Regions from separate parts of the Paenibacillus litoralis genome, predicted to be linked through region 3. Evidence: riboswitches for the same ligand, from Rfam matches in the RefSeq annotation. Region 3 holds a riboswitch; each other region holds the start of a gene.
What was found. Region 3 has a riboswitch for cyclic di-AMP ahead of ACKGJP_RS24565 (3D domain-containing protein). Riboswitches for the same ligand answer to the same signal wherever they lie in the genome.

Region 1 (10,814 bases), 4.1 Mb from region 3:
GAGCTGGAAATTATCGGCTGCGAGTTTACCCCGAATTTTATCAATGACCGGTACCGGCAATCGCCCGTTAAGAACGATTTTTTCGATTACGCTTACTTGGAGCAGTTTCTGACGGCGGAGGATAAAGTGAAACCGAAAATCACGCTTACGGGCAGCATCGACCATCAGGTAAGCCAATTGCTATACGGCATGTTGGAGGAATACACGGCCCGGGATTCTTACTACGAGCTGATGATCAAAGGCAGCCTGCTCAAGCTGCTGTCCGTCATTATCCGGGCCTACCGCGAAGACGCCGTCAAGGAAATGGGCGATAAAGCGGACAAATACCGGCCGCTCATCAAGGCTGCGATCGATTACATGCATCAGCACTACGATCAAGAAATCCGGCTGGACCAGATGTGCAAAATAACGATGCTGTCGAAGACGTATTTTTGCGATTTGTTCAAGCATCTCACCGGCAAAACGTTCAACGACTACTTGATCAACCTGCGCATCAAAAAGTCGACGGAGCTGCTCGTTCAGGCAAACCTGACGATAACGGACGTTTGCTTTCAAGTCGGCTTCAACGATTTGACGTATTTCTCCCGCATTTTCAAAAAGCATACGGGCATTTCCCCGTCCTACTACAAGAAATACGCGGCGTCGAGCAGGTAGAAGCGCGGGACGGCTGTCGGTAGGCAAATTTGGACACATCGACAGCAAATGGAGATAATAGGTCAACAATTTTGTCCGATAGTTCAATCATTGCGTTGCCTCCGGCTTTATAATCTAAGGAAAAAGCCCTAAGAGCGAGCGTTCAAAAAGTCGGCTTATCGGCACCGAGAAGGCAAGCAGAAGGAGAGTACAGGGTAGGCGACTTCTGAGAACAACCTCTAAGAAGGAGTAGACGGCGTTGTCGAATATCGGCGAATACATGCAAGGATATATGCCGCAAGGCAGCAAACGGGCAGCCGGAGCCAAACACATTCTGCTCGTCTATTGCGGTTATTACGAGAAGAAGGGAAGCGGCAAGCTTCCTTGCGGCCAGTGGACGAAAGACACGTTCCGGCCATACGTGGCACATTTGGATAAATCGGGCGAGCCCGACGACTTCTTCTTCGATACGTTCCTGTTCCTCGCGCTGCGAACGCCGGCCAGTGGCAGCCTCCACCGGTTCTACGAGTGGGTGATCGACTCGGTCCCCGGCGCGGCGGACGACTGGGGATGGATCATTCGCCGCGTGTTCGAGGAGAACCGGCAGCTGTTCGCCTTGAACGAGGCGGTCGCGGAAGCGAAGGAGAAACTCGGGCGCCCGGACCATAAAACCAAGGTCCTGATGATGCTCCCGTTCCCGGACAGCCAGAGCGTCCGTTTCGGTATCGGTTCGCGGGCGGTTCCTTATAGCCTGAAATCGACGGAAAGCCGGAATGCCGCCGTCCGCTGGTATATCGATGCGTTCCTGGAAGCCTTCCGCAAAGCGGACTTGCAGCATCTTGAGCTGCTCGGCTTTTACTGGATGCAGGAAGATGTCGATCCCGGCATTACCGGCGAGCTGGACAATATACGATTTACGCTTGATTATTTGCACGGGCAAGGACTCGTTCTCGGCTGGACGCCTTGGTGGGGAGCGGAGTTTAAAGCGGACGCCGAGCGGTTCGGCTTCGACTTCTCCATTTTGCAGCCGAACCATTACACGCAGGAGGAAACCACGTACGAACGGATTCGCGAAGCCGCTCAGCTCGCTGCACAGACGGGCCAAGGCATCGAGGTCGAGCTCGATTCGGCCGTTCTTTCCAGCCAAAAGCACCGGGAAACGTTCTACCATTACTTGAAAGGCGGCGTTGCGTTCGGCTACATGCGGGAGGCGGTAATGGCCTACTATCAGGACGTTCATGCGCTGTATGAGCTGTACCACGAGGGCGGCGAACGCGGCCGGAAGGTGTACGACGATATTTATGCGTTCACGAAGGGGACGTATATCGGCTGAGAGAAAGGCAAGTTGACGCGGCTGCAGAAAGCGTCCGGTTACGGAAGCAGGCGGCGTCAAGCCGCTGAACGCGAACTCAATTCGACTGCAAGAGCTTCAACAGTCGTGGTACGCGAATGGGAGCAGGGGTGTCCAGTCTGGGAATGAGATGGAGGCTGTCTCGAAAGCCATGAAAATGGCGGAGGGATTGCCTCTTCGCATTAGTAAGCCAACCGGAGATTTTTTGGTTGGCCTTCTTTACGATTCGTGTATCCTGTTTGCTGCCAAAAAATATGCTCTTCTCGGATGAAGCAACTGGAAAAACTCCATTTATTATGGCCAGTTTGATCTGCAGCTTGGAGTTAAATGGATTTTCTCCATCTTATTCCGCATGTTACTTACACAAATGGGAGAATTCTCAGAATGAACGGTAAGTTTTCCAGTTAGATGACGTTACGAAGCCCGTAGGAACAATAATTAACAGCATGTTTTCCAGTTAAAAGATCATGCGAATACGCACGAATAGTGTGTGTTTAAAAAGGCCACTTTTCAGAACCGAGAAGGTTGGATGAATCCGAGGAACGAGGACACGGAGCGTAGGCAAAACCTACGTGAGTACCGCAGTTACCGGATGAATTCAAGATTCGATGTCGAATAACCCACCTGTTCTGCTTCGTTATCAAAAGGGGGCTTTTTAAACAACCTCGAATAGTGTGTGTTTCAGAACCGAGAAGGTTGGACGTATCCGAATAAATCCCCCACAGCTACGAACGTTGGTAAGCCGCGAATGTGCAGCTGCGGTACGCATGCAAAGAGCCTCCGAATCCACAGCTGGTGGAGTCGGAGGCTCTTAGTCTTTGAGAGCGGCGACGGTCAGTCGCAAATGAATTTGCTTTCGACATCCGATTCAAAATGAATGAGATCCAGTTTCTCGCCCGTGTCCAGATAGATGTCGGATTGAATGGACGTCACTTCAAAGCCCGTGATGTCGGTCAGCTTCTGCTTCAGCAGCCCGTGCAGCCGGTCGCGATCCGTTTCGAGCGCATGAGGGTGGCCGTCTTCGCCGTATACGGGGAGCGCCATAGGGGATTGCCCGGTTTCGTCGCCGTCGATGCGCATGATCACGATATGATTGCGCACGATGCGGACGTCCATGTCGCTTACCTGCAGGCCGGATACTTCCAAGTGGCATTGCAGATAGGCAGCCTCGATTTGATTGCGCAGTTCGTTCATCATAATGCTTCTCTCCTTTTTGATGAAAGTTGGTCTAAAATGAATGCAAAAAAGAAGCCTAAAGAGCAGAGAAACTCTGCTCCGGCTTCTACGATTAGCGAAATAAGCGGTAGAGGCGCGAGTAGCGGTTCTCTCTCAAAGCGCTTACGAGGTTAGCTGTCGGATTCGGGCTTGAGAGTGCCCTACCCGAGCATACGAGGTATGCTCAAGATTCACCCCATGAAACCGGATTTGCGAACCGGCTTCGAATGGTTCCCCCGCTTCCCTTTCGGGAACTCAGCGATAGTTAAATCATGAAACTATTTAATCCTATAATACCGTGATTAGTCGGCAAAGTAAAATGAAAAAATTATACTTTCGTTTCCGTGCGCCGGGTCTAACATCCACGTCGAACGCTTCGCCATATATTTTGCGGGGACCACACCGGGGGTTCGCCTGCAGCTGCTGCGGAACGTCAGTGCCTTATTTCGGTTAGTTAGCGAGTAGATAGGCATTTCGCGGAACGAGGTGCCTTATTCACGGTAATATCGGCGATGTAGAGCGAATTACGGCCGAATAACGAACTGTCGTTCCGCGGCGTATCGCATTCAAGGGACTTGCTGCAAAATAGCGCATCTACGATCCGCTTAAACAGGAAACCGAGAGGATGTAATCACCGCGCTGGAGTCTTGAGGCCGGAACGAACGTAACCGATTAAACTGCATATCCGTTTCTCCTTGAATGTTCTTGCAAAACGGACTACCATTGATCTTATCGGGATATTTTGTGCGAAGAAAGCGGGAGGATCGGTCATGACGATGAACGGAAAAATAGTGATGGTTACCGGAGCGAACTCGGGGATCGGCAAAGCGACTGCGCTGGGCCTTGCCAAGCAAGGGGCCGCGGTTGTTATGGTAAGCCGCGACCGCGGCCGCGGCGAAGCGGCCCGCAAAGAAGTCGCCGAGCTTAGCGGGAACGGCGATATCGAGCTCCTGACGGCCGACTTTTCGTCCTTGGAGGACGTGCGGGAGCTGGCTCGGAAATTCCGGGAACGCTTCGGCAAGCTGCATGTACTGGTCAACAATGCGGGCGGCATGTTCTCGAAGCGCGAAAGCAGCAAGGACGGCTTTGAGATGACGTTCGCCGTCAATTACTTGGCGCCGTTCCTGCTCACCCACTCGCTGCTGGACACGCTCAAAGCGAGCGCGCCGTCCCGTATCGTGAACGTGGCCTCGCAGGTGCAGGCCAAAACGATCAACGCCGATACGGCGCTGAATCCGCCCGCCTATAAGGCGTTCGCCGCCTACGGCGAGGCCAAGCTTGCCGTCATCATGATGACGTATACGCTTGCCAAGAGGCTGCAAGGCTCTGCGGTAACGATTAACGCGCTCCACCCGGGAGCGGTTTACACGCCGCAATCGGCCAAGTTCGCGCCGGCCCCGCTGCGTCCTCTCATGCGTTTGTTTATGAAGACGCCGGAACAGGGGGCGCAGACGTCTTTGTTTCTCGCTTCGTCGCCGGAAATGGAAGGCCGGACCGGGAAGTATTACAAAGATTTGCAGATCAAGCAGACGGGAGCCGCTTCCTACGATATCGCCCTGCAGGAGCGGCTGTACGCCAAAAGCCTCGAATGGACCGGCGCAGAGCGGCCGTAACTCTTTATTGCCTGAAGAGGCTTCGCTCCCGAATGGCGGCAGGCGAGCTGATCCACGAATTCACACGTCGCGACGGGTACAGAAAAGGGCTATCCAAGATGCTCCGGGAAGGAGACTTGGATAGCCCTTTTCTTGCTTACGCTTATTCCCAAGGGAAGTTCATGATCAAGTGGTCGGAAAACTTCTTGCTTTCCTCCCGCCGGTATTTCCGCATTTCCGCCCGCTGCTTCGCGGATTCGTGGAGCATGATTTCTTCGTTCGTCTCTGGAACGACCTGGGGAATGGGCGCCGGCTTTTTATTCTCATCGAGCGCGACGAAGGTCAGGAATGAAGTGGCGGCAATGTCGCGCTTCCCGCTTCTTAAATCCTCCGTAATGACCTTGACGAACACCTCCATCGAGCTTTTGCCCGTCCAAGTGACGAACGATTCCAAGCATACCGAATCCGTCGGACGGATCGGGGACAAGAAGTCGACGGAGTCCGTCGAAGCGGTAACGACCGAGCAGCGGCTATGCTTGCAAGCGGAGATGGATGCGATATCGTCGATATACGACATCAGTTTTCCGCCGAACAGCGTGTTGTGATTGTTGACGTCCGTCGGAAAGATGCGCGACGTTTTGTAGGTTCTCGATTCTTTGACGTATCTGGTTTCCATGTTTGTGCGACCCCTTTTGTCTTGAAATATACGTTTATGTGGTGGATGCTTTGTAAACGGCGTGAGCTGCAAAGGAAACCGGTTTTATTCTTGGGCGTGCTCTCCGGGCTCTTGGCGTTCGATCCGGTTCCGGTATCTGCGTTTGATGGACAGCGCGATCAGCGCAATCGTAATAAACCCGCCCGCGAATCCGCCGAAATGGGCGTACAGATCGATGTTCGGCACGATAACCGAATACAGGAAGCCGATCACGATAATCGTAACGATCGTCTGCTTCGTCTGCTTGTCGATGATGTCTCTGCGGAAAATCGCCAAGTACAAGTAAGCGGCGTAGATGCCGTAGATCGCGCCTGACGCGCCCGCCGAGACGAAATAATCCGGGTGCAGCCACATGCTGGCAATATTGCCAGCAATCCCGCTGATCAGATAAAAAAGGACGTACCGCCATCTGCCCAGCATGATCTCAAGCGGAGGCGCAAACACGTAAAGCGTAAAGCTGTTGAACAGCAGGTGCGAAAAGCCAATATGCAGGAATATGGCCGACACGTACCGCCAAGGCTCCGTCGTCACACCCGGCAGCTCGAACAGAGCGCCGAACCGGAGAAGCGTTTCCGTGTCGCGGGAGGAGCCGTACCACTCCATGAGCCCCATGAGAATTAGATGAATGACGATTAAAGCGGTCGTAACCGGATACAGCCGGATATATTGCTTTAAGCTTTCCGTTCTGGCGAACATCGCCGATCCCTCCTTTCTATGCTGCGATGGTCTTGATGGAACAGTCGATCGTACGGGAAAGTTCTTTGTAAAACCCTTCTTCCCAACAGTATACCAAGAAGCAGGCGAATAATCACACTGTCTTCACGGGGACGACAGGTAAACATACAAGAAGGAAGTAAACAAATTGATATTGCTGCCGGGAACGCTTGGACTCTATGATAGAGTGGCACCTTTTTTTCCGTATTTCTGAGGAGGGGTTACGTGAAGCAGCCGCGTTTCAAGCTCGAGCTTTTCGTTTATCAAAAAATCATAATTTTATTTGCCGCGCTGATCCTTTCGGTATATTTGATTAATCTATGGATCAATATGACGGGGCTTTCCTTCATCAAGCAGCAGGTGACCAGCTCGATTACGACGAATGCGCAGTTTTACTCCAAGCAGCTGAACGATCAAATTTCCTTTATCCGCAATCAGCAGCTGCAAGCGCTCAACGATTCCGATCTGCAGAAGCTCAGCTTCATAGCGGGCACGCTGGAAGGCTATGAGGAAGTGGAGCTTGTCAACCGGGTGAAGGAGCGTATCGCCACGGTCCATAACTCAAGCGCTTACATCGTCAATGCCGGCGTATATATCAAGTCGCTCCGTAAAACGATTTCGACGAAAGGCGGCATATCGGCGCTGCCGAACGAAGAGTTCGACATGATTGACAGGTTGTTCGATCCGAAGGAGAAGCCGCCGATTTATCAGGAGAACGAGAAGCTTTTTTTTATCGAGCCGGCGAACAATGCAAGCATCATCCTCTATTTGGAGTTATCCAGAAGCATGCTGCTGGAGACGCTGCGCCATTTGGTTGACGCGAAGAACGACTCCGGCGCGCTGCTTGCGGACGACTCCTTCCAGAACATCATTACGCTCGCCCGGAACGAGCAGGTCTTGAGCAGCTTGAAGGCGGTCGGATCCCCTGACGGCATCGGCTATTACGGCAGCAACGACGGCAGCGGCACCGTCATGAAGGCCGGCAATCAAAGCTACAGGGTCACCTATAACCGGATCGGTTCTTTGGGCTTAACGCTGTACACCTATATGAATCAGTCGGAAATTACGGGGCCGCTCAAAAAGTTTAACGTCTGGTTCGGCCTGTTGTCCGCGTTCTCCGTGATCGTGATCATCGTATTTTCCCTATTCGGCAATGTGATGATTCACAAGCCGCTCAAAAAGCTGATCAAAGCGTTCCAAAGCCTTGAAACGGACAATCTCGACGTCTTGATCGAGGTGAAGGGAAATAACGAATTCGGTTATTTGTACCGAAGCTTCAATCGAATGGCCGAGAAGCTCAAGCAATCGATCAGGCAAAATTACGAGCAAAAAATCGCTCTCCAGCTGTCGGAGCTGAAGCAGCTGCAATCGCAAATCAATCCGCATTTTTTGTATAACAGCTTTTTTAATATTTATATGATTTGTAAAAGCGGGGATGTCGAAAACGCCTCTACGCTTGCCCAGAAGCTCGGAAGCTACTACCAGTTCGTGACGCGCAACAGCTCGGACGAAGTGCCGCTCATGAAGGAATACCGGCATGCGATCGACTATTGCGAAATTCAGAACATCCGCTTTTCGAACAGGATCGAGGTGGATTTCGACGAGCTGCCGGACGCATGCAAGCCTTTATCCATTCCCAGGCTGATCATTCAGCCCGTTGTGGAGAATGCCTTCGAGCATGCCTTCGAGAACGGGCTGCGCCGCGGCCGCGTGAGGATCAAGGTTGCGTTCGCCGACCGTACGCTGCGGATCGGGGTGGAGGACGACGGCGATACGTTGACCGCGGAAGCCTTGCGCCTGCTTCAGGAGAAGCTGGCCGACTCGTCCGATCTCATCGAGAAGACGGGACTTCTCAATGTCGGCAGACGTATCCGGTTAAGATTCGGGGACGAAAGCGGCGTTTTTTTATCCCGCAGTCCGCTTGGCGGCTTGCATGCGGAAATCGTAATCCAATACAGGATGTAATCGTGGGAGGGACGGAATTTGTACAGACTTCTGATTGTGGACGACGAGCCTGCCATCGTGGACGGCTTGGTGCAGCATTTTCAAGAGAACGAAGAGCTGGAACTCGACATTTGCAAGGCATACACCGCATTCGAGGCGCTGGATATCGTCAAAAAAACGAAGATCGACATCGTGCTCAGCGACATACGGATGCCGGGCAAGAACGGTCTGCAAATGATCGACGACCTGCTGTTTTACTGGCCGTCCTGCCGGATTATTTTTTTGACGGGGTACAGCGAATTCGACTACATCTACTCGGCGATCCGCAAAAATATCGATCATTACCTGCTGAAGACGGAGGGGCTGCCCGCCATTTCCGACGCAGTCCGGGATGCCGTCCGCAAGCTGGAGGAAGAGAAGAGGAACAGCGAGCTGCTGGAAAGAGCCCAACAGCAGATGATGCTGACGGGAACGCTGCTGGAAAGAGCCCAACAGCAGATGATGCTGACGGGAACGCTGCTGAAAAAAGAGATGCTGGAGGCGATCCTGCTCGGCGACAGCGCGGCAGCCGTTTTTGCCGATGCGGGACTCGGGGAAACGGAATGGAACGTACATACCGACCGGCGGATGATCTTGCTTGCCGGCAAGGTTGACGGCAGTTTGGATAAATACGCGTACACTCAAAAGCTGACTCTTTTTTACGGGATACGCAGTGTGCTGGAAACGCAGCTTCCGGATTCGTTCCGCTCGGAATTTCTTATTCACGATCATGCCGTGCTCGTTTGGTATATGCAGCCGGACCGGTCGGAGGAACGGTTCCGCAATGCGGCCGGAGAAACGGACTGGAGAGGGATGATCACTTATTTGAAGGGGATTTTGGAGTCCGTTCAGAACGAGTGCCGGGATCGGCAGGGCGTCTCGGTTTCTTTTGCGGTATCCAGCGGAGCCGTGGACTGGGAAGAGGCCGGCAGCCATTTTGCAAGCCTTCGGGAGCTGATGGAGAAACGTGCGCTTTCCGGATACAAAATGGCGGTCATCGATCCGGGGATGCCGGACAGCTTGGTCAAAGCGGAGCCTGCGATGCTGGTGGACCGCATTCACCGCTTTATCGCGGATAACCTCGGCGGCGATCTTTCGCTGGTCCGAATCGCGGAAATCGTCTATTTTAACCCGTCCTACCTGTCGCGGTTCTACAAACAGACGACCGGGCGCAATCTGACCGAGTATATCAATGCCGAGAAAGCCCGCGCGGCCTCCGACATGCTGGCCGACATGCAGCTCAAAATCAACGAAATCGCGCTAAGGCTCGGCTTCGAGTCGCCATCTTACTTTACGTCGTTCTTCAAAAAAATGCGGGGAGCGACTCCCCAGGACTTCCGTGAAGCGATCGTTCAGCGGAATAACAGGTAAAAAAAACGAAAGCAAGTAAAGAATTTAGGATTTCGGCGGAATACCCCGAGGTTTTACAATAAAAAGCGTAGAGCTCGATCCTGCACCGAACACTCATAATGGGGGGAAATCGCTTGAAAAACAAAATAATCGGTACCGCTTTGATTGCGGCTCTAGCGGCAACGTCGCTCGCAGCTTGCAGCAAGAAAGATGAAAACGCTTCAACGACGCCGTCGTCAACCCAGCAAACAACCGGCAATGACGCAAAGAAAGCCGAACCGGCCGATCCGATGGGGAAATACGCCCAGCCCGTTACTGTTACCGAAGTGCTCGGTTTCCGTCCTCCCGAGGATCCGAAGACGCCGAAGGGCATTACGCCTGAGCAGAACGCTTACTTGAAGGACTTGAAAGAAACGCTCAATATCGACTTGAAATATTTGTGGACCGTGCCGTCCGACCAATTCGAGCAAAAGTTTTCGCTCGCCCTCGCTTCCGGCGATCTGCCGGATATTCTCGATCTCGATATGCAGCAATTCGAAAAGCTGAAGGGCCAAGGTATGCTTGCGGATTTGACGGAGGTATACGAGAAGTACGCGTCGCCGGCACTCAAAAAATATATGCAATCCGACGGCGGGTTCGCCATGAAGACGGTTGCTTCGGACGGCAAGCTGCTGGCCATTCCGGGGTTCGAGGATCCGTATTTGTCCACCCAGATTTTATGGATTCGCAAGGACTGGCTGACGGGCCTTGGCCTGCAGCCGCCCAAAACGATCGACGAGCTGGAGAAAATCGCGGAAGCGTTTGTCAGAAACGATCCGGACAAAAACGGCAAAAACGATACGTACGGCATATCGATGCAGAAGAAGCTCAGCTTCTGGGGATTTGACGCGAGAGGGCTTTTTAACGGATTCGGCGCTTATCCGAACGCATGGATCAAAGGCAAAGACGGCAAGCTTGCGGCCGGGGAAGTGCAGCCGGAAACGAAGAATACGCTGGCGAAGCTGCAAGCGTGGTACCAAAAAGGCATTCTCGACAAAGAATTTGCCCTGAAGGACGAAAATAAAGCGGTCGAAGACATCGTCGCCGGGAAGGTCGGGATTTCCTACGGCGAATGGTGGTATCCGAACTGGCCGCTCAATATGAGCGTCGACAAAGACCCGAAGGCGGAATGGGAAGCGTATCAAATCCCCTCGCTCGACGGACAGCCCGGCAAATCGCTTGTCGGCAAAGTGCGGCTCAGCCACGTGATCGCCGTCAACAA
Region 2 (10,814 bases), 1.4 Mb from region 3:
CCCCAACCAGTCGGCACGCAATGCCGCAAGAGATGCGGTGAACGGCTGGGATCCTTCGGGCGGTGCGCTTTATTATTTCAATCCGAATACGGCTACCTCCGACTGGATTTGGACGAGGCCGCAGATCAAACAGATCGGCAACCATATTTTCACGAAATGACCGGGACGGCCCGCTTCTCCAAGCGGGTTTTTCGTTATGTGGGATCGATTGCTCTCAGATGGTTTTCCTTGGCTTAGCCAGCGAGAATAGGCTATAATGAAAATGCCTTCATCGAACAAGCTTTTAACTGGAAGCAAAGGGGATTAGCACGTGATTTCGATACGCAATTTGACGAAGAAGTACGAGTCGGGTCAGGAAGTGCTGAAGCAGATCAGCTTGCAGATCGACGACGGCGATTTCGTCGCGCTGCTCGGCGTGAGCGGAAGCGGCAAGAGTACGATCCTTCGCTGCTTAACCATGCAGGAAAAATGGGACAAAGGACAGCTTATATACAATGGGGACGACGTTACGGCGATGAACTTGCTGCAGCGTTTCAAGCTTCGCACGGAATGGGCGTATTTGCACGAGAAGCCTCAGCTGAATCCGAATAAAACGGCACTCAAAAACGTGCTGTCCGGAAGGTTTTACGAAACGCCGCTATGGCGCAAACTGATAGGCAAACCGGCGCAGGACGAGCATATGCTGGCAATGGATTTCTTAGAAAAGGTGGGCATGCTTGACAAAGCGCATGAACGCGTTTCCAAACTGAGTCATGGCGAGCAGCAGCGCGTTGCGATTGCGAAAGCGCTTGTCAAGGGAGCTAAAATAATCGTCGCGGACGAGCCTGTTTCCGGTCTCGAACCCGAATCCGCCATCCAGGTCATGCAGGACTTGAAGTCCGTTTGTCAGAAGCAGCAGGTAACCGTCGTCTGCAGTCTTCACCAAATCGAATTGGCGGAACGCTTTGCTACACGGATATGGGGATTGTCCGGAGGCAAAATCGTCGTCGATATTCCGGCGAGAAAATTAACGATGCGGGAGAAAGATTTGATATTTTAATGACATAAATTATTCATGACGTAAATTATATGAGGTCGAGGGAGAGAACGTAATGGTCAGCCAACCGATAGGGAGTAATTTTGAAACAAGATGCCTACACTCGCTTGTCAAGGTGTTTGCGGACGCGGAATTGAATGAAACGCCGTTTCGGCGCGCTACCGTTCTGCATAACGAAACGTATGCGTTCCAAGTTGCCTATCGTACGAATGCTACATATAAAAACGTTCAAGTCTCCGTCGTTTCGGAGCTTTCCAATGCGGTAACCTTAAGGGAAGTCGGGTTAGCGCCTTCGGAGTTCCCGATGTATGCCAATCACGACGGCAATCTGCTGCGCTCCGCGCCAGGTTTGTATCCGGATCCGCTATACCCGATCGGGAAGGAAGGCGTCAACGCGCTTCCCAGTCAATGGAGGTCGGTGTGGGTTTCCGTTGATGTGACCCCGCTTACGGCAGCGGGCAAGCACGTTATCGAGGTTCGCTTTGCGGAAGAGAACGGCACCTTGCTCGGGAGCGAGTCGTTCGAGCTGGACGTCGTTCCGGTATCGCTGCCTGAACAGCGTCTGATACATACGGAATGGTTTCATACGGATTGCATAGCTACTTACTACGGCGATGAAGTGTTCAGCGAAAGGCATTGGCAGCGCGTCGAACAATTTGTGAGAACGGCGTCCAAGCACGGGATGAACATGCTGTTGACCCCGCTGTTCACGCCGCCTCTGGATACGAAAGTTGGCGGCGAGCGTCCGACGGTACAACTGATCGATGTTACGAAGGAAGGCGATTCTTACCGCTTCGGCTTCGATAAGCTCAAACGCTGGGTCGACATGGCCGACAGCGCCGGTATCCGCTACTTCGAATTTTCGCACTTGTTCACGCAATGGGGTGCGGCTCACGCTCCAAAAATCATGGCGACCGAAAACGGCGAGTACAAACGGATTTTCGGCTGGGAAACGGATGCGCACGGGGAAGCGTACAAAGCGTTCCTCAACGGGTTCCTGCCTGAGCTCGTGGCGTTTATCGGGAAGCACGGTTTGAACGACAGAAGCTATTTTCACGTTTCCGATGAGCCGAGCATGAGTCATTTGGAATCTTACAGGAGCGCTTACGAAACGATTAAAGTGCATTTGGCGCAGTTCCCTATGATCGATGCGCTCTCGGATTACGCTTTTTACGAGAAAGGCCTCGTCAAAAATCCGATTCCCGCGAACAATCATATCGAGCCGTTTCTTGAGAACGGCGTGCCGAATTTGTGGACATACTATTGCTGCGCTCAATACCAGAAGGTAGCGAACCGTTTCTTCGCATTCCCGTCGGTACGTAACCGTGTTCTTGCGCTGCAGCTGTATAAATTCCAGATCGCGGGCTTCCTGCACTGGGGCTATAACTTCTGGTATTCGCAATATTCCATTAAGGAGATCGATCCGTTCCGCGTAACGGATGCCGGCCAGGGCTTCCCGTCCGGAGATGCCTTCCTCGTTTATCCGGGAGAAGAGGGCCCGATCGAATCGCTTCGGCTTGAAGTATTCAACGAGACGCTTCAGGATCTTCGCGCGCTTGAGCTGCTGGAGAGCAAAATCGGCCGTGACGCCGTCCTCTCGCTCATCGAGGAAGGACTTGAACAGCCGATTACGTTCAGCGAGTATCCGAGCGATGCCGAGTGGCTGCTGGGCAAACGCGAGCAGATCAACCGCCTTTTGGCGGAATCCCACTAATAGGTTAGAAGCTTCGGATAACAAAATTGCCTTCGACAACGAGAATAGGCATTTTCAGGAAAGAAGGAAATGGAGATGACAAGCAGAATTGCCGCACTGCAGGCATATCTGGAACGAAATCAATTGGATGCGATTCTGATCACGCAGCCCAAGCATATCTATTATTTGACCGGACTTGCCACCGATCCGCATGAACGGTTCCTTGGGCTTGTTCTTTCCCGGACGGCCGAACCGCTGCTGATTGTGCCTGCGCTGGACGAAGAAGCGGCACGTGCGGCCGATGGCGTACGGCATATCGTAACGCATACGGATACGCAAGATCCTCATTCGATTCTTAAGAAGCAACTGCCTTCTACCGTCAGCCGTCTCGGTCTCGAAAAGTCGCATTTGACGGTGAATCGTTACGAGGCGATTGCCGAAGCAGTCGGTGCTGCCGCTTATATAGATGTCGACGAACCGCTGCGCGAGATGCGATTAGTGAAGTCGGCGGATGAGATCGCAAGTATGAAAAAAGCCGTTCGGATTATAGAAGACGTTCTTCGCGCCGGCTTGAAGCACGTGAAACCGGGCGTGACGGAAATCGAGCTTGTTGCCGAACTGGAATACCAGATGAAAAAGCTCGGCTCCGACGGCCCTTCCTTCGATACGATGGTGCTTGCAGGAGAGAAGTCCGCGCTTCCGCATGGGGATCCCGGCACCCGCGAAGTACGCAACGGCGAACTGCTGTTATTCGATATCGGCGTTTATGCGGACGGGTATGCATCCGATATTACACGCACGTTCGCCGTAGGGGATATCAGCGACGAGCTGAAACGGATCTACGATACCGTGCTGCAAGCAAACAAAAGAGCGATCGATGCCGTAAAGCCTGGCGTTACCTATGCAAGTGTCGATCAAGCGGCGCGCGGCTATATTACATCCAAAGGCTTCGGCCCGCAATTCATGCACCGTCTCGGTCACGGGCTGGGTCTTGACGTCCACGAATATCCGTCGGTTCACGGCGCTAACCTCGAGCTGCTCCAGGAAGGGGCAACCTTCACGATCGAACCCGGCATTTATGTGCCCGGTCTCGGCGGCGTCAGAATCGAAGACGACGTATGGGTTACGGCCTTAGGCGTCGAAGTGCTGACTTCGTTCTCGAAGGAGCTAACGGTTATCGGTTAGGCCGTAAATGCATCGCAGCATATCAAGCTCGTTATCCTTGTTTCTCCGAGGATAGCGGGCTTCTTTTCGGGTTAGGTCATTCATCGCTTGTTTCATTTCGCCTCAAGTCCTGTTCGGTAGACATCGTGCTGAGAAGGGAAGTTGTTATCGTATCATCCGGGATGACAAGGCTTTTTCCTTGGAGTATGATGGAAAGCGATAGAAAAGATAGCTGAGGAGAACGTCATGCATCAACTGCCAATCGATCCGGTATTGCCGGAATTGCTGCATAAGCTACAATCGCATGCTAATGCGGTGCTGGTCGCCGCGCCGGGTGCCGGCAAAACGACGCGCGTCCCGCTTGCGCTTCTGAATGAGCCTTGGGTTCAAGGCCGCAAAATCATCATGCTGGAACCGCGCCGTCTCGCCGCTCGCGCGGCTGCCGGCTATATGGCTAGGTCGATCGGGGAAGAAGCCGGCGGGACGGTGGGCTACCGGGTAAGAATGGATACGCGAGTCAGCGCAAAAACAAAAATAGAAGTCGTCACGGAAGGCGTGCTTACCCGGATGCTGCAGGACGACATGTCGCTTGAAGGTGTAGCTGCTGTCATTTTTGACGAGTTTCACGAACGAAGTCTGCAGGCCGATCTTGGGCTTGCCCTATGCTTGCAATGCCAAGCGGTGCTGCGCGACGATCTGAAGCTGCTGGTCATGTCGGCTACGCTGGATGCAGAACCGGTTGCCGAGCTGCTGGGAAAAGCGCCAATCGTCATCAGCGAAGGGAGATCGTTTCCTGTCGAGACGCGGTATTTGAACCGCAGCATCGACGGGAGGATCGAGCCTGCCGTCGTACGAGCCGTTACGGAGGCGCTGCAGAACGATGAAGGCGATGTTCTGGTGTTCCTGCCTGGGACCGGAGAGATACGTCGTGTCATGTCCCAGTTAACGGCCCTATCCTTGGGGAAGGGCGTTCGCATTTCGCCGCTGTACGGCAATTTGCCGCAATCCGCCCAGGATGAAGCGATCGCTCCATGCCCGGCCGGACAGCGTAAGGTCGTGCTTGCAACATCGATCGCCGAAACGAGCTTGACGGTCGATGGCGTTCGGATCGTGATCGACTGCGGCTTAAGCCGGGTACCGCGCTTTTCGCCGAAAACCGGCATGACGCGTTTGGAAACCGTCACCGTTTCCAGAGCGTCCGCCGATCAGCGCAGAGGGCGGGCGGGAAGGCAAATGCCAGGCGTATGTTACCGGCTCTGGACGGAGCAAGAGGAACGCAAGCTTGCTGCGCGAAGCGTGCCCGAAATCAACGAGGCGGATCTGGCTCCGCTTGCTTTGGAGCTTGCAGCCTGGGGAGCGGCCGATCCGGCGGAGCTGCAATGGCTCGATCCGCCTCCTGCGGCCGCTTATTCGCAGGCAAGGCAGCTCCTGCGTCACCTTGGGGCGCTAAACGGAGACGGGACGATGTCTCAACACGGAAAGCGCATGGCGGAGTTAGGCATGCATCCGCGTCTGGCCCATATGATATTGCAGGCGATTCCTTTGAAGCTTGGATCATTGGCCTGCGAGCTTGCCGCATTGCTGAACGAGCGGGATTTGCTCAGGGGACAGCCTCAGCAGCCGCCTGCGGCAGACTTGCGGCTTCGTGTCGAAGCGCTGCGGGAAGCGGTCCGCTCGAAATGGACGGAACCGCTCTTCAAGGAGGGTCATCAGGTAGACATGGCGGTATGCAGAAGAGCGGCGGCTGAAGCGGATCAATGGAAACGGCAATTCTTTATCAAAGATAGTGCCGACGGCGATGCGGAAGCGTGCGGCTTTCTGCTTGCATTTGCCTTTCCGGACAGAATCGCCGGCCGCAAGGAGGGCGGACGTTATTTGCTGCGAAGCGGCAGGGGGGCTGCTTTCTTAAACGCGCAGCCGCTTTCGTCGGAGCCATATCTCGTAGCCGCAGAGCTGGACGATATGGGAGCGGAGAGCCGAATTTTTCTGGCTGCTCCGATTCAGGAAGATGAGCTGGAGCGTTATGCAGCCGATCAGATCGAGGAGGAAACGATCATCTCTTGGGATCGTCAAGCCAAAACGGTTCGTGCGCGCAAACGGAAATCGATCGGCGCGATCGTCCTGCGGGAAGCCGCAATGCCCAATCCCAATCCGGAAGCGGTGTCTATGGCGCTGCTGGGAGGACTTAAGGCGGAAGGCATCGGATTCCTTTCTTGGACGAAAGCCGCCCGCCAGCTGCAGCAGCGAATAGTATTCATGCACCGGTTAGAACGCGAGGATTGGCCGGATGTTTCCGACGAAAGCTTAACGGATACGTTTGAGGATTGGCTCCTTCCGCATTTGTATGGTCTCAAAAACGGAGAAGATCTGAGACGTCTGCATGTGGCCGACCTGTTGGAGTCCATGCTGTCGTGGAACAAACGCCGCGAACTGGACGAGCTCGTACCGACGCACATCGTCGTTCCGAGCGGCTCTCGCATACCGATTGACTATAGCGATCCCGAATCACCCGTTTTGGCCGTCCGGCTGCAGGAAATGTTCGGCCTCGAGCATACGCCGTCGATCGGCCGCGGACGGGTGCCGCTGACCGTTCATCTGCTCTCGCCGGCGCAACGTCCCGTTCAGGTGACGCGCGATTTGGCAAGCTTTTGGCGGGATGCTTATTTTGAAGTGAAGAAGGACTTGAAAGGGCGGTATCCCAAACACTATTGGCCGGACGATCCGACAGCCGCGGTTCCGACGAATCGCACTCGCCCGCGAACCTAATGGAACCATTTTGCAGAAAGATGCTTCTTGCCGTGTAAGGCAAAGTTTTTGAGGGATACTAGTACGTATCTCTGAACGATCGGAGGATGTTTGATTTGAACACGAGGAACATTGCCGGATTTTCTCTTGCTGCTATGGGAATCGGCTTTATCGTCACGTTATTTTTGCCGGATAGCCTTATTACGACGTTGCTCCAAGGGGGATTTGAAGCTGGTCTTGTCGGCGGTATCGCAGACTGGTTCGCCGTAACCGCCCTTTTCCGCCATCCGTTCGGGATTCCCATCCCGCATACTTCGCTCCTTCTCAAGAACAGAGGGAAAATCGTTAATTCGCTTATTTCCGCTATGGAAACGGAACTGTTGAACAAAGATAGCATTACGCATAAATTAAGCCAATTGAATCTGATGACGATCATCTCTTCGGCGGTAACGAAGGTTGTGTTGAAGCGGAAAGCTAGGAAAAGGATTTTGGCGTTCCTGCAATCCTTGCTTAAACAGCTTCCTTTGGAGCGATTTGCCCCGGTAATTCAAAGCTACCTGACGAGTTATGTCCGGAACAAAGAGCTTAAGCCTCTGGCGCAATCCGCTGTCGCATCGGCCATTCGGGACGGTTGGGACGAGAAAGCGCTCGATCGGGCGCTCGAAATGGGAACGGATTGGGCCGTCAAAAGAGAAACGGAGCAGTTGCTCGGGAGAATCGCTTACGGCAAGCTGAATGAGCTTCAAGTCGGCGGGTTTATGGGGTTTGCCGTGCAAGCTTTTATCGGATTTATGAATGAAGAGAAGCTTGGCGGCATCCTGCAGGGGATGCTCGTTTCCGGCATGCGCGAGCTTCGTCAGCCGGGCAACCCTTACCGCGAGCAGCTGCTTTACGAATTGAAGGATCAAGCGGACAGACTGGCGAACAACGACGATATTCTATCGAAGCTGAAGGGGTGGCTGGAGAAGAAAGCGGAGAGTCCGGAAACCGAAGCTTTTCTGCTCGAGAGGCTGCAAGACATTCGCGACGCGGCTGTCGCAAAGCTGGAGGAAGATGAACGAAACGGCGGGCGGTATGTGTTGAGCGCATACAGGTTCGTCGTCGAGAAAATAAGATCGATTCCGGGCATGACCGACAAATGGGAAGAAGGGCTTCGTACGTTTCTCGTTGATCTTGTAGAGAAAAATCATTTCCGTATCGGCGTGCTGGTTCGCGACAATCTCAATAAGTTGGACGACCAATCGTTAGTCCAAATGCTGGAACAAAAAATCGGCGGCGACCTGCAATGGATCCGCGTAAACGGCGCACTCTGCGGCTTTCTCGTCGGTCTCGTGCTCTCGTTGTTTCATCTGTAAAGCATCGTCGTTTTCGCGTTCTGGAAGACTTTGTGTCATGAAATCGACTATCTCCCGTGCTACAATTGACCGTGCCAAAGGGAAGCCGCCCAAAACGGTTTGTCGGAGGCAAAAAAAACAGAAGGCCGAAGCTTCGTCAGAAGCACGGGGGAACCCTTGTCACTGGGGTGAAGCCACGTCGTTGTGGCCGGGTGTTTACTCTTTGACCCGAATCCGTCAGCTAACCTCGTAGGCCGGGAAAAGGAGACGATTTTTTTGATGCAACGTTTTAAGAAAGTAGCGATGACAGGTGTTCTGGTATTGGGTCCGATTATTAGCGCCGGTGCGGCTTCTGCTTCCGCAGCGCCATGCATCGTTCCGGATAATGCCCCGCAAGTCGCAGCAGCCAAGCAATATGGTATTGATTTGGGAGCCTTGCTTCAAGGAAATAAGAATTTCAATAACATTAATGTGAACGACTTGCTTGCCAAGCTTGGCGTTAAAGCGCCTGACTTCTCGGCAAAACCGGGTACGGGCAACGGAGCAGGAACGGGAGCAGGTTCGACAGGCGGTGGTTCCGGTGCAGGCACAGGCACAGGCTCGCAAACAGGCTCTGGAACTACAGGAGGCTCTCAACAAGGCTCGAACGCGAATGCTTCGCAATCGGCTTATGCCAGCCAAGTAGTCGACCTGGTCAACCAGGAACGCGCGAAAGCAGGGCTGAAGCCGCTCTCCAGCGACAGCGCTTTGGCGGCTATGGCGCTCGATAAAGCCAAAGACATGTATACCAATAACTATTTTGATCATAACTCACCGACTTACGGTTCGCCGTTCGACATGATGAAATCTTACGGGATTCGTTACACGTATGCCGGGGAGAACATTGCCAAAGGACAGCGCACTCCGCAAGAGGTCATGACTGCTTGGATGAACAGCGCCGGGCACCGTCAAAACATTTTGAGCCCGAACTTCACGAAGATCGGCGTCGCTTACTACAATGGCGAATGGGTGCAGGAGTTTATCGCGAACTAAGCTTAGCTTCACCAGAGCAAGTTGCCCTTATACGATCTTCAATCGAAACAGCCGTCAGCCTTGCGTTGACGGCTGTTTTATTTTGCGGCTTATCAGCAGACGATTAAATCTACTCGGCCATCCCGGATATGGATGATACGGTCAGCTTGCTTAGCGATAGCGGGATCATGCGTGATGAGAACGATTGTTCGCCCGTGCGCATTGAGGCGCCTTAGTATCGATAGGATATCGTTACCTGTAGCGGTGTCCAGCGCACCTGTCGGTTCGTCCGCCAGCAAAATGGGCGGGTCGCCGGCTAATGCCCGCGCAATGGCGACGCGCTGCTGCTGCCCGCCGGACAGCTCGGATGGTTTATGTTCCGCACGGTCCTGCATATCGAGCTCAGCGAGAGCGCATGCCGCCTTTTTCAGCCGTTCCTTTTTGGAAAGCCCTCGATAAATCAGCGGCAGCTCCACGTTTTCTATTGCGGTCAGCCGAGGAAGCAGGTTGAAGCTTTGAAAGACGAAACCGATTTTGCGGTTTCGGATATCGGCCAACTGAGCGTCCGTCATTCCTCGAACTTCTCTCCCGTCAAGCGAATAACTGCCGGTTTCAAGTACGTCCAGACAGCCCAGAACGTTCATCAGCGTCGACTTCCCGGATCCGGAAGGACCCATGACGGCGATGAATTCGCCCCGCTCAATGTCGAGGTTTACGTTATCGAGCGCTTTTATCGTTTCTCCGCCTAGCCGGTACGTTTTGGCTGCGCTTTCCATGCGAATAAGTACCATGCCGTACACCCCCTTATCGTTTACCTTATTCGCCTCTCCGCTAGAAATGTATATAAAAAAGGGAGGGCATGTACACAAATTCCTTGACGGTTGACCGTGACTTTACTTACAATTTTTTCAACCAGCAAGGAGGGAATCCAATGCCAATAGTAAAGCGAGCGGTACATAACGGAACGTTAGGACATCTTTGGTTCGTGCCGAACGGATATGAAGAAAACAAGGATACAACTTGGCCGTTGATCCTGTTTCTGCACGGAATCAAGAGGCGCGGAGAGGATCTAAGCATGCTTGAAGGTTATGGATTGACGGGGCTAGCCGTTAGACAAGACGATTTTCCGTTTGCCGTGGTCGCACCGCAGTGTCCTTCGAACTCTTTTTGGCCGCAAGAGCGAAGCAAGGTTATCGCTTTGCTGGATCACACGGTATCCTCCCTCCGAATCGATTCTGCGCGTGTCTATGTGACCGGCTTCAGTATGGGCGGAAACGGTGCATGGGACCTGGCTGCACATGCTCCCGACCGTTTTGCCGCGGTTGTCCCTCTATCCGGATGGTATGATCCGAAGGAGGCGAAAGTCTTCGAACGGATGCCGGTCTGGGCTTTTCACGGAGTCGAGGACGACGTAGTTCCTTACAAACATTCGGAAGAAATGGTTAATGCCATTAAGGAAAAGGGCGGTCGAAGCCTGCTAACACCGCTTCCCGGCTATAAGCATCAGATCATGGATGAGGTTTACCGCAGGCCGGATTTGTTCGAATGGCTGCTGAGTCATCGCATCGGAACGAACTAGTGACGGTCAATAAATGAGATTGCAAGGCATATTGATTTCCGCCCGCTTCCCATGTATGGTGAGGGTGGAGGCGATTATTATTCTTTTAGTTCCGGTGGAACGAGAGATTTTCGAAGCATTGGAGGGGGAAACGCTCGGGTGGGCGTGTATCGGCCCTCTGCTGCTGCAGGTGAGAGGAAAGGATGACCGAACGAAAGCGGAGATGTACCAAGCCCTTGGCGAAGGCCAAAGAGGGCTATTTCTCTTTCGCGC
Region 3 (10,814 bases):
GAGGCTTGATTCTATAGCGAACGAATGGAGTGGACCAAGGTATGGCGAGAGTTATAAAGAGGAAGTTGCCGGGGGATGTTGTCAAATATGCCGTTCTCGTGCTCGGTTCCCTATTGATGATCTACCCGATTGTATGGCTGTTCAGCAACTCGTTGAAATCAAACGCCGATTTTGCCAAAGGGGATTTGATTCCTGCCGTTCTGCACTGGGAAAATTACACGTATGGCTGGACGGCGATTCCGGGCTTTACGTTCGGACACTTTTTCTATAATTCATTCTTCATAACGATTCTTTCGGTGATCGGCACGGTGTTATCCAGCTCGATCGTCGCATACGGGTTTGCCCGAATCCAATTTCCTCTGAAGTCGATGTGGTTCGGCATTCTGATGATGACGCTGATGCTGCCAACGCAGGTTACGCTGGTGCCGCAATATATCCTGTTTAAAAATTTCGATTGGATCGGCACGACGCTACCGCTGATTGTCCCGCATTTTGTGGCGGCCAGCCCGTTTTTCGTCTTTCTGATGGTGCAATTCATCCGGGGCATTCCGAAGGATTTGGACGAAGCGGCGAAAATCGACGGCTGTTCCATTCCGGGGATCGGCATTCGCATTTTATTGCCGCTATGCAAGCCCGCGATGATTACGGCGGCTCTCTTCAGCTTTATTTGGACGTGGGACGACTTTTTGGCGCAGACGATTTACTTGACGGATACGGCCAAGTTTACGGTCTCCGTAGCGCTGCGGCTGTTTATCGACAGCGGCTCGGAGGTGACGTGGGGGCCGATGTTCGCGATGTCGGCGCTCGCTATTTTGCCCAGCTTTCTCATCTTCTTGTTCGCGCAAAAATATTTCGTTGAAGGGATCGCCACGACCGGTTTGAAAGGATAAGTGCCGCAGCTTGCGGAGTTTGACGGTTTCTCGGTGGATCGTTTATTCTAGTGATTATATTTTTCATTCACCAGGGTGGTAGACTATGAGGAATCCGTTCAAAGTGTTCTCCTTTCATTACACATTTTTCTTTACGTTCCTGTTCTTTTCGTTGTTTTTCATTCTGTTGATCGGTATGGCCAGCTATGCGATCACGAATCAAGAAACCGTCAAGCAGACGATTCAAGCAAGAAAATTGCTGCTAAGCGAGATCAACAAGCAGTTGATGACGCAAATGCAAGCGATCGAATACGATTCTCTTGCGATCAGCAGCAACCCGAAGCTCATTAACTATTTGCAAAATGCCGGTGAATCCTACGACCGCCTTCAGCAGAAACGGGATATTTTGGATCAAATCAGCCGGCTCAGCTACATCAAGGACGGGATCCATTCCGTGCAGCTTTTCAGCGAAAGCATCGACAGGCCGGAAGGAATCGGGACGAACGGCTTGTTTAATTCCGGCATCATCCAGCAATACGCTTGGTACGACCAGATCGTGAATGCCGATTCCTGTTGGGTGGGAGCCCACCAAGCGAATCCGGGCCAAAATGAAAGCGGTGACAACCGGGTCGTCAGCTTCGCTCGGAAGATCGAATCCTTATCGGGGAAGGAAGTAGGCATCCTTGTCATCAACATGAAGCTTTCGTATATGAATCAGCTTATCGCGAACATCGCGCCGGGCGATTCCCGGTATATCCTTGATTCTTACGACCGTTTGATCACCGAGATCGTCGGCAGCGGAATGGGGTCGTTTGCCGCGAATAACGAGAGGAATCAGATGAGCAACGTGCTCGACAAGTCGAATCAAGAAGAATACGCCATCTCCCGAAACAATCGGAAAATGCTGCTCATCTGGAATAAACAAAGCAGCTCCGACTGGGTTCTGATGGACGCCATCGCCTGGGACAATGTTACGAAAGCGAGCCGGCAAATCAAAAATGTCATCGTTCTTGCCGTGTTCGGCTGCATCGTGCTGGCGGTCGGCATGGCGCTGCTGCTCGCTTATCAATTCGTACAGCCCATTCGCAGGCTCATTCAAGTCGTCGGCCAGATCAAGAACGGCAAGCTCGACGTTCAAATCAAGAACGATTACCAGAACGAGTTCGGCAAATTGAACGAGCACGTGAACCTGATGGTCCGGCGCATCCGGCAGTTGCTTACCGAAGTCGACGACCAGAACCGGAAGAAGCGGGAAGCGGAGCTGCAAATGCTGCAGGAACAAATCAATCCGCATTTTATTTACAATACGCTTGATACGATTAATTGGCAGGCTATCGAATACGGCGCGCATAACATCAGCAAAATGCTCTCGCTTCTGGGCAAAATGCTGCGTCTCGGGCTTTCCAAGGGCTCGGCTTTCATCACGATTCGGAGCGAGATGGACTATTTGCAGTGCTATATCGAATTGCAAATGATCCGTTTTCAAAATGAGATCACCATCTCCCTCTCCGTACCCGAGTCGACGTATTCTTATTTGGTGCCGAAGCTCATGCTTCAGCCGTTTATCGAAAACGCGTTGATTCACGGGATGGAAAGAGGGAAAGGAGGAGAGATCGTCATCGTCGTCAGCGAGAATGAAACGGATTTATGGTTCACGATCGCCGATACCGGGAAGGGGATGGATAGTAAAGAGCATTTTACTAACGGAAAAATGAAGGGAAGCGGCATCCGCAATGTGAGAGAGCGCATCCATCTCTATTTTGGCGAAAGCTACGGCGTGGATATTCAAAGCAATCGGAGCACGGGGACGACGGTCAAAATAAAAATCCCGAAGGTGTCTCCGGCGTATCCCGAGTCAGGGGAGGGACATTCATGCTGAAAGCGGTAATCGTCGATGACGACGTATCCACCTTAAACGGCTTGAAAAAAGCGGTTAATTGGGAACGACTGAACATACAGGTTGTCGGAACGGCCGAGAACGGGCAGGAAGGACTTGACCTGATCGAAGCGAGCCAGCCTGATCTCATCTTAACCGACATCTATATGCCCGTTATCGACGGCATCGAAATGCTGAAACAATTGCGAGAGCGCAATCAAACGACGGAAGTTATCATCCTCAGCGGGTACGAGGACTTCAAATACGCGAAATCGGCTTTAAAGCTCAACGTTCACGACTATATATCGAAGCCGGCCACGATCGATGAGATCGAAGCCGTTCTGCTCACGGCATCCGCCAAGGCGCTCAACCAGAAGCAGGCGGTCAAGGAAGATAAGGAATGGCGCGAGCTGCTGGAGTACAACCGCCCGTGGGCGAAGAAGCAGCTGTTCAAGGAGCTGCTGGAGCCGGTGAACGTCCAGTCCTCTTATTTCGCGAAAGCCGCGGAGTATTTGAAGGTTGATTTGACCCATTGCCATTTTGCCATCGTCATGATCGAGTTTCTGAAGGATGGGGCACGATTCAATTGCAAAGCCAGCGACTGGCCCCTGTTTTCCTATGCGGTGAACAATATCATCGAGGAAGTCATCGGCTCCAAAGCAGGCATTTACGTGGCGGACGTTCAGCTCCAAATGGTCACGCTCATCGTATCCGCACCCGGGGCCTCAAGAAAGGAAGCGGTCGTCAGCCGCGCCAAGCAGATCGCGCAGCAGATTATTCAATCGATTCAGCAATCGATCAAGCTGAACGTTTGGGCGGCGATCGGTTCCACGGTCGATTCCGCAGGGGATATCCATCTTTCCTATAAAGAAGCGATGAATTTGATGGAGGAACGCCAATATTTGCTCGACAGCCGGATCATTACGAAGGAGGACGTCAGCATCAAACCTCGCGACCTGCCCTTGCGTCCGATCGAAAGCTACCATGCGATGGTGGATGCAGCCATACAAGGACAGAGCGAGCTGGTTCAGCAAAAAAACGGGGAATTTTTAGCGTACTTGAAGTCGAGAACGGATCTGAGCATTGGGATGCTGAGGGAGTTCGCCGTCGATTTTAGCGGGGTGCTGGTCGTCGCGCTGTACGATCACGGGCTGCGGATCGAGGATGCCGACGCGAATTACCATTCGTATAAGGAGCTGGAACGGATTTGCGATAAAGAAGATCTGGCATCTTGGATAAACGGGATTTTGCTGGCGGTGTGCCGGTTGATGGACAAGCGGGTGTCTACCAAGCATAAGAAGACGATCGACTTCATTACACGGTTCGTTCACGCGAACTATGCGGACGATATTTCGCTTGATATGATCGCGGATAAAGTGTATTTGACCCGAAATTATTTAAGCCAAATATTCAAGCAGGCGACAGGTGAAAATTATAACGTTTATTTGACGAAGGTACGGATGGAGAAAGCCAAGGAGCTGATGATGACGGGCAATTATAAGCTGTACGAGATTTCTCAAATGGTCGGTTACAAAAATAATGCCTATTTCAGCCAGCTATTCAAAAAGTATACGGGTTATAATCCTTCGGAATTCAATCAGTAGTAAATAGGAGAAGAAATTGTAGATTTGTATGATTTCTTTGCCGGTTACGGTTTACTATAATGACCCATGTAAGCGGATTTATGCCAAATTATACTAACAAGGGGTGTGGCAGGTGAAGTGGCTTAAAGCGATTCAAAGCAGAATGTTGTTGTCGGCGTTAACGCTTGTCGTGTCGGCCGGCGTCGTTGCAGGCTGCGGCGGTACGAAGACGGACGGTACGGCGGCTTCTACGGATTCAAAAGGGGGCAGCGAAAAGGAAAACGTCGAGCTTCGGTTCTCATGGTGGGGCAGCCAGCAGCGGCATGATCTGACGATCAAAATGATCGAGAAGTTCCAGCAATTGCATCCGAATATAAAAATCAAGCCGGAATATTCCGCCTTCGGCACGTATCACGATAAGCTAGCCACCCAGGTGGCCGGGAGCAACGCTCCGGATTTGATCAGCATAAGCATCATCTATTTGAAGGAGTACGCGGATCGCGGCGTGCTGATGGATCTGAAGAACTTGGCAGGCAAAGACATTAAGGTGGACGGGCTCGATCAAAACCTGCTGGCCAATCAGGCGACGGTCAACGGAAAACTGGTGGGCCTACCGCTTAGCAAGAGCGGTTCCGTCATGTTTTACAATAAAGAAATGTACAAACAGGCGGGCGTGGAACCGCCGAAAATGGACATGACCTACGACGAATTTTTCGACAAAGCCCGTGAAATGAAGGGCAAGCTCGGCAAGGACAAGTACGGCGCCAACGACATGTCCGGCCTGTTCGAAGCATTCATGTATTACTTGTTCTCCAAAGGCGATGTGCTGTTCAAAGACAACAAGTTAGGCTATAAGGACGAAAACTTTAAAGCCTGGCTGGAGATGTGGGACAAGGCGAGAAAGGAAGGGATCGTTCCTCCGGCAAGCGAAACTTCGTCCTATCAGCTGGCTACGTATGACCCTAACAAGGAGCCGATCCTTAAAGGGACCGTCGCGATGGAAGGACCCTTGTTCGTACCGTACTTCCCGTCGATGGACGGCGTACTGAAGGACAAGCTGGAGATGACGACGATGCCTCGCGCCGACGTGTCCAAGAAGACGGCCAGCGTGCTGCTGCCGGGTATTTTCTTCAGCATGAACGCCAAGACGAAGCATCCGAAGGAAGCGGCGATGTTCATGGACTTCATGATCAACTCGGCGGAAGCGGCCGACATTCTCGGAACGGAAAGAGGGCTTCCCGACAACAAAAAAATGGTGGAGTACCTGAAGCCGAAATTTACGCCTCTCGAAAATAAGATGCAGGACGTGCTCGAGCATATCGGCAAGAACGATCCGGGCTGGTACGACGGCGGTCCGAAGGGTGCCGGGGAGGTAGGCAAGCTGTTCGAGCAAACCGTGCAGAAGCAGCAGTTCGGCAAAGCGACGATCGATGAAGTCGTTGCCGAGTTCCGCAAGGAAGCGAATAAAGTGTTCGAGAAAAACAACTGAATCATGGCAGGAAGCTGATGTCGGTATTGCCGGCGTCAGCTTTTTTTAGTGTCTGACAACGCCCCGCGCCCCGAAGCGGAGCAGGCCGAGCAGTTCGCAGCCGAAGTTGCGCCCGTGCTGCGGCGCGAGATTCCTAGCAAGGTATGGAACGAAGTGCCGCCAAAGGATGTGCAGGCGATGCAAACGGGATAGGCATGCCTAATTCCTAAGGGGGAAGGCGGCGTGGCTGCGGGGAGGCGTTTATATGGCGGACAAGAAACAATTGAAATTGGGCGCGATTTTGCACGGGGTTAGCGGCAGTATAAGCGGCCGGCGGCATCCGATAGCGGTCACGGACGCAAGCGTCAATTTCGAGCTTTACAAATCGTGGACACGAAAGACGGAAGATGGTAAGTTTGATTTTGTATTCATAGCGGACGGTCTCTACATTACGGAAAAAATCGATCCCGCATTTTCTGAACCGTTTCGAGCCGGTTACGGTAGTTCGTCAGGTCGCCCACGAGTCGGATACGCTTCGCGGCAATCTGGGTGTTCCGATTCCGGAAAACCGCTACACTACACAAGCCGTATCCCGGTAATACGGGCGGCGGCATATAAGGAGAGAATAACGAAATGGCGAACATCGTATTGATTTCGGGTAGTCCTGCAGCAAATTCGAGGCTGAACGGCGTACTTCAGGTGCTGGAGCGGCAGCTGACGGAAGAAGGCGCACAGCATTCGCGCATTTCGGTAGTCGAGCTGCCGCCGGAGGATTTGGTCTACACGAAATTCGATAGTCCGGCCATTGCGGCTGCAAATCGGCTTATTGAGCAGGCGGATGCGGTCGTCGTGGCGACGCCGGTATACAAAGCATCCTATACGGGCGTGCTGAAGGCGTTCCTCGATCTGATCCCGCAGAAAGGGCTGGAAGGCAAAGTGACGCTACCGGTCGCAATCGGGGGCACGGTTGCCCATCTGCTCGTGATCGATTACGCGCTCAAGCCTGTACTGTCCGCGCTCGGCGCCCGCCATCAGCTGCAAGGGGTATACGTTCAAGATTCCCATGTGCAGCGGCTTGAAGGCGGACTGTTTCAAGTGGATGAAGAAATTGCCGGTAGAATTCGCCAAGCGGCGCAGGAACTGGTCGCTTCTCTTCCGAATCGCGGGTAACGATAACCGGTATCGGAAACAGTCGGTCTGACGAGCGTTTGGGCGTCAAGGCCGGCTTTTTTTTGCGAACGGGGAACCTCTGTACGCATATGAGGCCATCCGTTCGTCTGCGCCGAGCATGTAACGGCGGAAAGCGATCAGCCGTCAGCCGCTCGTCTTTTTCGAGTGCGTGTCGCTGGATTGGCTTCGGATTCACCGGGTATTCCAAAATCTCGATCAACCGAGCGCTTTTGCCGAAAATGCGACGCAAAAATACGTGGTACATGTTGGTAATTGGAGGCAAAGCGGATTCGCTGGAATCGGGGTTGTCGTTTTTTGCGATGCTGCGCGATTATGGCAGAAATATGGCGCATGAGGGAGAATTCAAGCGTTCATAGCATGGCGCTCTTATAGGAATAACTAGGGATTTGGCGGTAAGGAATGCCTTCGTCATAAGGCCGGTTTTTCAGGGAATCTTGTAAAACTGTAAGAAAATGTGGGTTTTCGTATCGAAGGGTCTATGTTAGTCTTACAGGAGCCGAAACTTCCGCTCCGGAAGTGCGGGGGACGATATATTATGAACGTAAAATGTCCGGCGGTCAATCATTATTTTAAAACCGGTACGTTTATCGTTCGTTTGGGGTGAATCTCGCATCAGCGAGTAGGGACTAACCTTTGGTCCGAACCCGACAACTAACCTCGTAGGCAATAGATATCAAAGGAGACTGCTATGACTTTCAATCCTGTAAAAAAGACGCTGGCAGGCCTTGCCATTAGCCTGTCCATCGCCGCCTTTGCTTTGCCTGCGCATGCTATGGAAGTTGCGGAGGACACGTATGCGGTGCAAGAAAACGATACGTTTTGGTCCGTTTCGCAAAAGCTTCACATTCCCCTGATGGATTTGCTCGCAGCAAACAAAACGATCGATCCGATGAACGTATATAAAGGATTGACTTTCAACCTTCCTCCGATGCTTGAAAAGACCGTATTCGCTTATAAGGCTGAATCCGATCAAGCCCCTGCGGTTGCGGTACAAGCGGCTCCGGCAGCTGAACCGGCGCAAGCCGAGCCCGCGCCGACAACGGCAGCGGCGACCCCGGCGCCGACTCCGGCAGCCAAAAAGGTTGCGGCAGCCCCTGTAAAGGCTGAGGCGAAAGCGACGCCTGTAAAAGCGAAGCCCGTCGCAGCAGCGAACACGGTAAACACGGCAAACGGCAAAACCGTTTCGTACAGCAAAATGATTCCCGTCGTCGCAACGGCTTATTCCGATGCGGCGGAAGAGAACGGCGGCTGGGGCGCAGTCGATTACTTCGGCAATCCGCTCAAGGTCGGCACCATTGCCGTCGATCCGAACGTGATCCCGATGGGAAGCAAGTTGTATGTGACCGGCTATACGTTTAACGGACTGCCGACAGGCATGATCGCAACCGCATCCGATCAGGGCGGCGCGATTAAAGGAAACCGCATCGATATTTTCATCCCGAATTCGATGGGCAATGTTCAATCGTTCGGCATGCAAAACGTGAAGGTATACGTTCTGAAATAAGACCGTTACAAAGATTAGTTTTACCCGATCGCACATTTTCATGACGTGAACGGCCGAAAATAGCAAGCTGCACCGGTTTACATACCGGTTCCGGCTTGCTTTTTTTGCTGTCATCCAGAACCGTTTACGGTTCGTAAGTGTTTAAGGATGAATCCGCTTTCGATGGGGCGGTTTTTCGAATGGAGTTGAAAAGGAGAGCCGGTTGCGTTCGATCGGGACCTCGGCCAACCCCTTGCCTCGCCGCCGGTCAATCGCGCCTCCGAAACCGCCGCTTCTGACTGCGGCGGTTTCGGAGGTTTTTTCGCCGGCACGCTTGTGGTACAATCCCAATCGTGTCCGAATTACGTTTAGGCTTGTATACGCACCAATATTTTTGCTTGCAAGTCGTAACCTGTCTGGATGTTCCAGTGTTTCTACTAAATCCAAGGGAGCATTTTCTAGAACCGGCGTTATTCGCCTGCTGAACGGGATAATATAGGAAAGAAGCCTTACGACGGAAGGAAAAGCGGCGCCGCTGACGAAGCCTATAGATGGCAAAGTCCCGCGAGCATAAGCATCGTATGGACAGACAGAGGGGGGCCTCGCGTTGGATAATCAACAATATATACGGGTCGAAGAAGCTGCGCAACTGCTCGGCGTGTCGGGAGCGACCGTTAGAAATTGGCTGAAGGCGGGAAAACTCGCCGCCTATAAAGAAGGGAGATCGCCTCTCTTCGACAGGAGAATCGTAGCGGAGCTCCGAACGGAGCTGTTCGCTGCGAACTCCCAGCGGCTAAAGCAGAGAAGAAACAAAGCCGCGGCGGAAGGCAATCTGATTCCGGCGGAGTATGTGAAATCCATGGGCCTAGTGGAGCTGGCCAGGACGGTCGTTCAACTGGTCGGCGAGGAAAACGCAGCCGTGCGCTCCGAAGCGGTTTTGGCGGAGATCGCCTTGCGGCTTCTCGCCGATAGAGGGCATATCGCCGCAAAAGAGACGGATTTGCGTGCCGGCGGCATCTTGGCGGCGGTACACGCCGGTAAAATAACGCTTGGCGCTTACGGCAATCCGATTTCCGCTTTGTTCGATTTCCGGAAGGACGGACCGAGCCCGGTGGAGCAGTCCGTCATGCGCAGGCTGCTTAAAACCCCCGTGCGGTATATGGAGGGGGAGGACTTGCTCGGACTCTTGTACATGTCGCTCTCCAATCTGCGGACCCGGAAGCCGCAGGGCAGCTACTATACCCCGTCCAAGCTCGTTGAAGCGCTGGTAGAATCGAGCCTGAAGCTGCTGGCGGACCATCCGCTGCCTGCCGTAATCGATCCGTGCTGCGGGTCGGGAAATTTTTTGATTCATACGTATTTATCGCTTAAAGCGAAGCTGCTTCAAGCCGGTACGGCTGTAGAAGACGCAGAACGGATTTTGCGGACGCGATGCATGACGGGCTATGACATCGACCCGGTTGCCGTCAGCCTGGCCAAGGTGAATATGTCGCTTCTTGCGGGGCGTACGGAGGACGAGTCTTCGCTGGATTTTCGTATCGTGCAGCAGAACTCGCTGGCGTCCGCGGAAACGGCTTCGGAGAAGTTCGATCTTGTGATCGGCAACCCGCCCTGGGGCTACAAATTTAATCATGAGGAAATCGCCGCCTTGCGCAAAGCTTATTTTTCGGCGGGATCGTCGGTGGAGTCCTTTGCGCTTTTTATGGAAAGCGGCGTCAACATGTTGGGAGAAGGCGGCTTGCTCGCGTTCCTGCTGCCGGAGGCGGTGCTGCATGTCCATCTGCACCGGCCTATACGCCGACTGCTGCTGGAGAGGACCAGTATCGAGCGTATCGAGCTGCTGGGCACGCCCTTCAGCCGCGTCTATGCGCCTGCCGTCACGCTAACGGTCCGCAAAACCGCACCCGATGCCGCGCATGCGGTTAAGGTGCTTGCAGGCGAAGAAGCTTATGAGGTCGCCCAAACGCGATTTGCCGAGAACGAGCAAAGCGTATTCAACGTGCAGGCGACGGATCGGGAGCATGATTTGCTCGAACGGATGAAAACGCTGAAGGGCGCCATGTTTCTGGGCGGCCACGCCGAGTTTGCGCTTGGGATCGTGACGGGCAATAACGGTCTGTATGTGCAAGCCGAGAAGCCGGAGGGCGGGGAGGTCGTGCTCAAGGGCAACAATCTCTATAAATACAACTACAACCCGGGCAACAGCTATCTCCTGTTCACGCCGGATAAATTCCAGCAGGTGGCGCCTGAGCAAACGTATCGCGCCAAGGAAAAGCTGCTGTACCGGTTCGTCAGCGAGCAGCTCGTCTTCGCCTATGACGACAGCCGGCGATTATCGCTCAAC

Region 1: another riboswitch for cyclic di-AMP. It lies ahead of ACKGJP_RS04730 (hypothetical protein); the one in region 3 lies ahead of ACKGJP_RS24565 (3D domain-containing protein).
Region 2: another riboswitch for cyclic di-AMP. It lies ahead of ACKGJP_RS18095 (CAP domain-containing protein); the one in region 3 lies ahead of ACKGJP_RS24565 (3D domain-containing protein).

What each region holds. Positions count from the first base shown of each region.
Region 1 covers NZ_CP176395.1:1,118,035-1,128,848, forward strand. Annotated here, with positions in the region: gene ACKGJP_RS04720 (AraC family transcriptional regulator) at 1-654, shown strand, start outside; gene ACKGJP_RS04725 (DUF4855 domain-containing protein) at 893-1,966, shown strand; gene ACKGJP_RS04730 (hypothetical protein) at 2,819-3,181, opposite strand; cyclic di-AMP (ydaO/yuaA leader) riboswitch at 3,304-3,470, opposite strand; gene ACKGJP_RS04735 (SDR family oxidoreductase) at 3,970-4,812, shown strand; gene ACKGJP_RS04740 (acyl-CoA thioesterase) at 4,955-5,467, opposite strand; gene ACKGJP_RS04745 (rhomboid family intramembrane serine protease) at 5,552-6,202, opposite strand; gene ACKGJP_RS04750 (sensor histidine kinase) at 6,446-8,185, shown strand; gene ACKGJP_RS04755 (response regulator) at 8,204-9,574, shown strand; gene ACKGJP_RS04760 (extracellular solute-binding protein) at 9,688-10,814, shown strand, end outside.
Region 2 covers NZ_CP176395.1:4,342,968-4,353,781, forward strand. Annotated here, with positions in the region: gene sleB (spore cortex-lytic enzyme) at 1-160, shown strand, start outside; gene ACKGJP_RS18070 (phosphonate ABC transporter ATP-binding protein) at 311-1,039, shown strand; gene ACKGJP_RS18075 (DUF4091 domain-containing protein) at 1,092-2,750, shown strand; gene ACKGJP_RS18080 (M24 family metallopeptidase) at 2,826-3,914, shown strand; gene hrpB (ATP-dependent helicase HrpB) at 4,140-6,659, shown strand; gene ACKGJP_RS18090 (DUF445 domain-containing protein) at 6,755-7,993, shown strand; cyclic di-AMP (ydaO/yuaA leader) riboswitch at 8,107-8,243, shown strand; gene ACKGJP_RS18095 (CAP domain-containing protein) at 8,252-9,004, shown strand; gene ACKGJP_RS18100 (ABC transporter ATP-binding protein) at 9,097-9,774, opposite strand; gene ACKGJP_RS18105 (prolyl oligopeptidase family serine peptidase) at 9,915-10,562, shown strand; gene ACKGJP_RS18110 (hypothetical protein) at 10,576-10,814, shown strand, end outside.
Region 3 covers NZ_CP176395.1:5,776,185-5,786,998, reverse strand. Annotated here, with positions in the region: gene ACKGJP_RS24610 (carbohydrate ABC transporter permease) at 1-9, shown strand, start outside; gene ACKGJP_RS24605 (carbohydrate ABC transporter permease) at 42-890, shown strand; gene ACKGJP_RS24600 (sensor histidine kinase) at 976-2,748, shown strand; gene ACKGJP_RS24595 (response regulator) at 2,742-4,349, shown strand; gene ACKGJP_RS24590 (ABC transporter substrate-binding protein) at 4,462-5,817, shown strand; gene ACKGJP_RS24585 (hypothetical protein) at 5,866-6,009, shown strand; partial or broken gene ACKGJP_RS24580 (LLM class flavin-dependent oxidoreductase) at 6,062-6,314, shown strand; gene ssuE (NADPH-dependent FMN reductase) at 6,430-6,966, shown strand; partial or broken gene ACKGJP_RS24570 (LysR family transcriptional regulator) at 7,103-7,201, shown strand; cyclic di-AMP (ydaO/yuaA leader) riboswitch at 7,472-7,668, shown strand; gene ACKGJP_RS24565 (3D domain-containing protein) at 7,676-8,491, shown strand; gene ACKGJP_RS24560 (TaqI-like C-terminal specificity domain-containing protein) at 9,078-10,814, shown strand, end outside.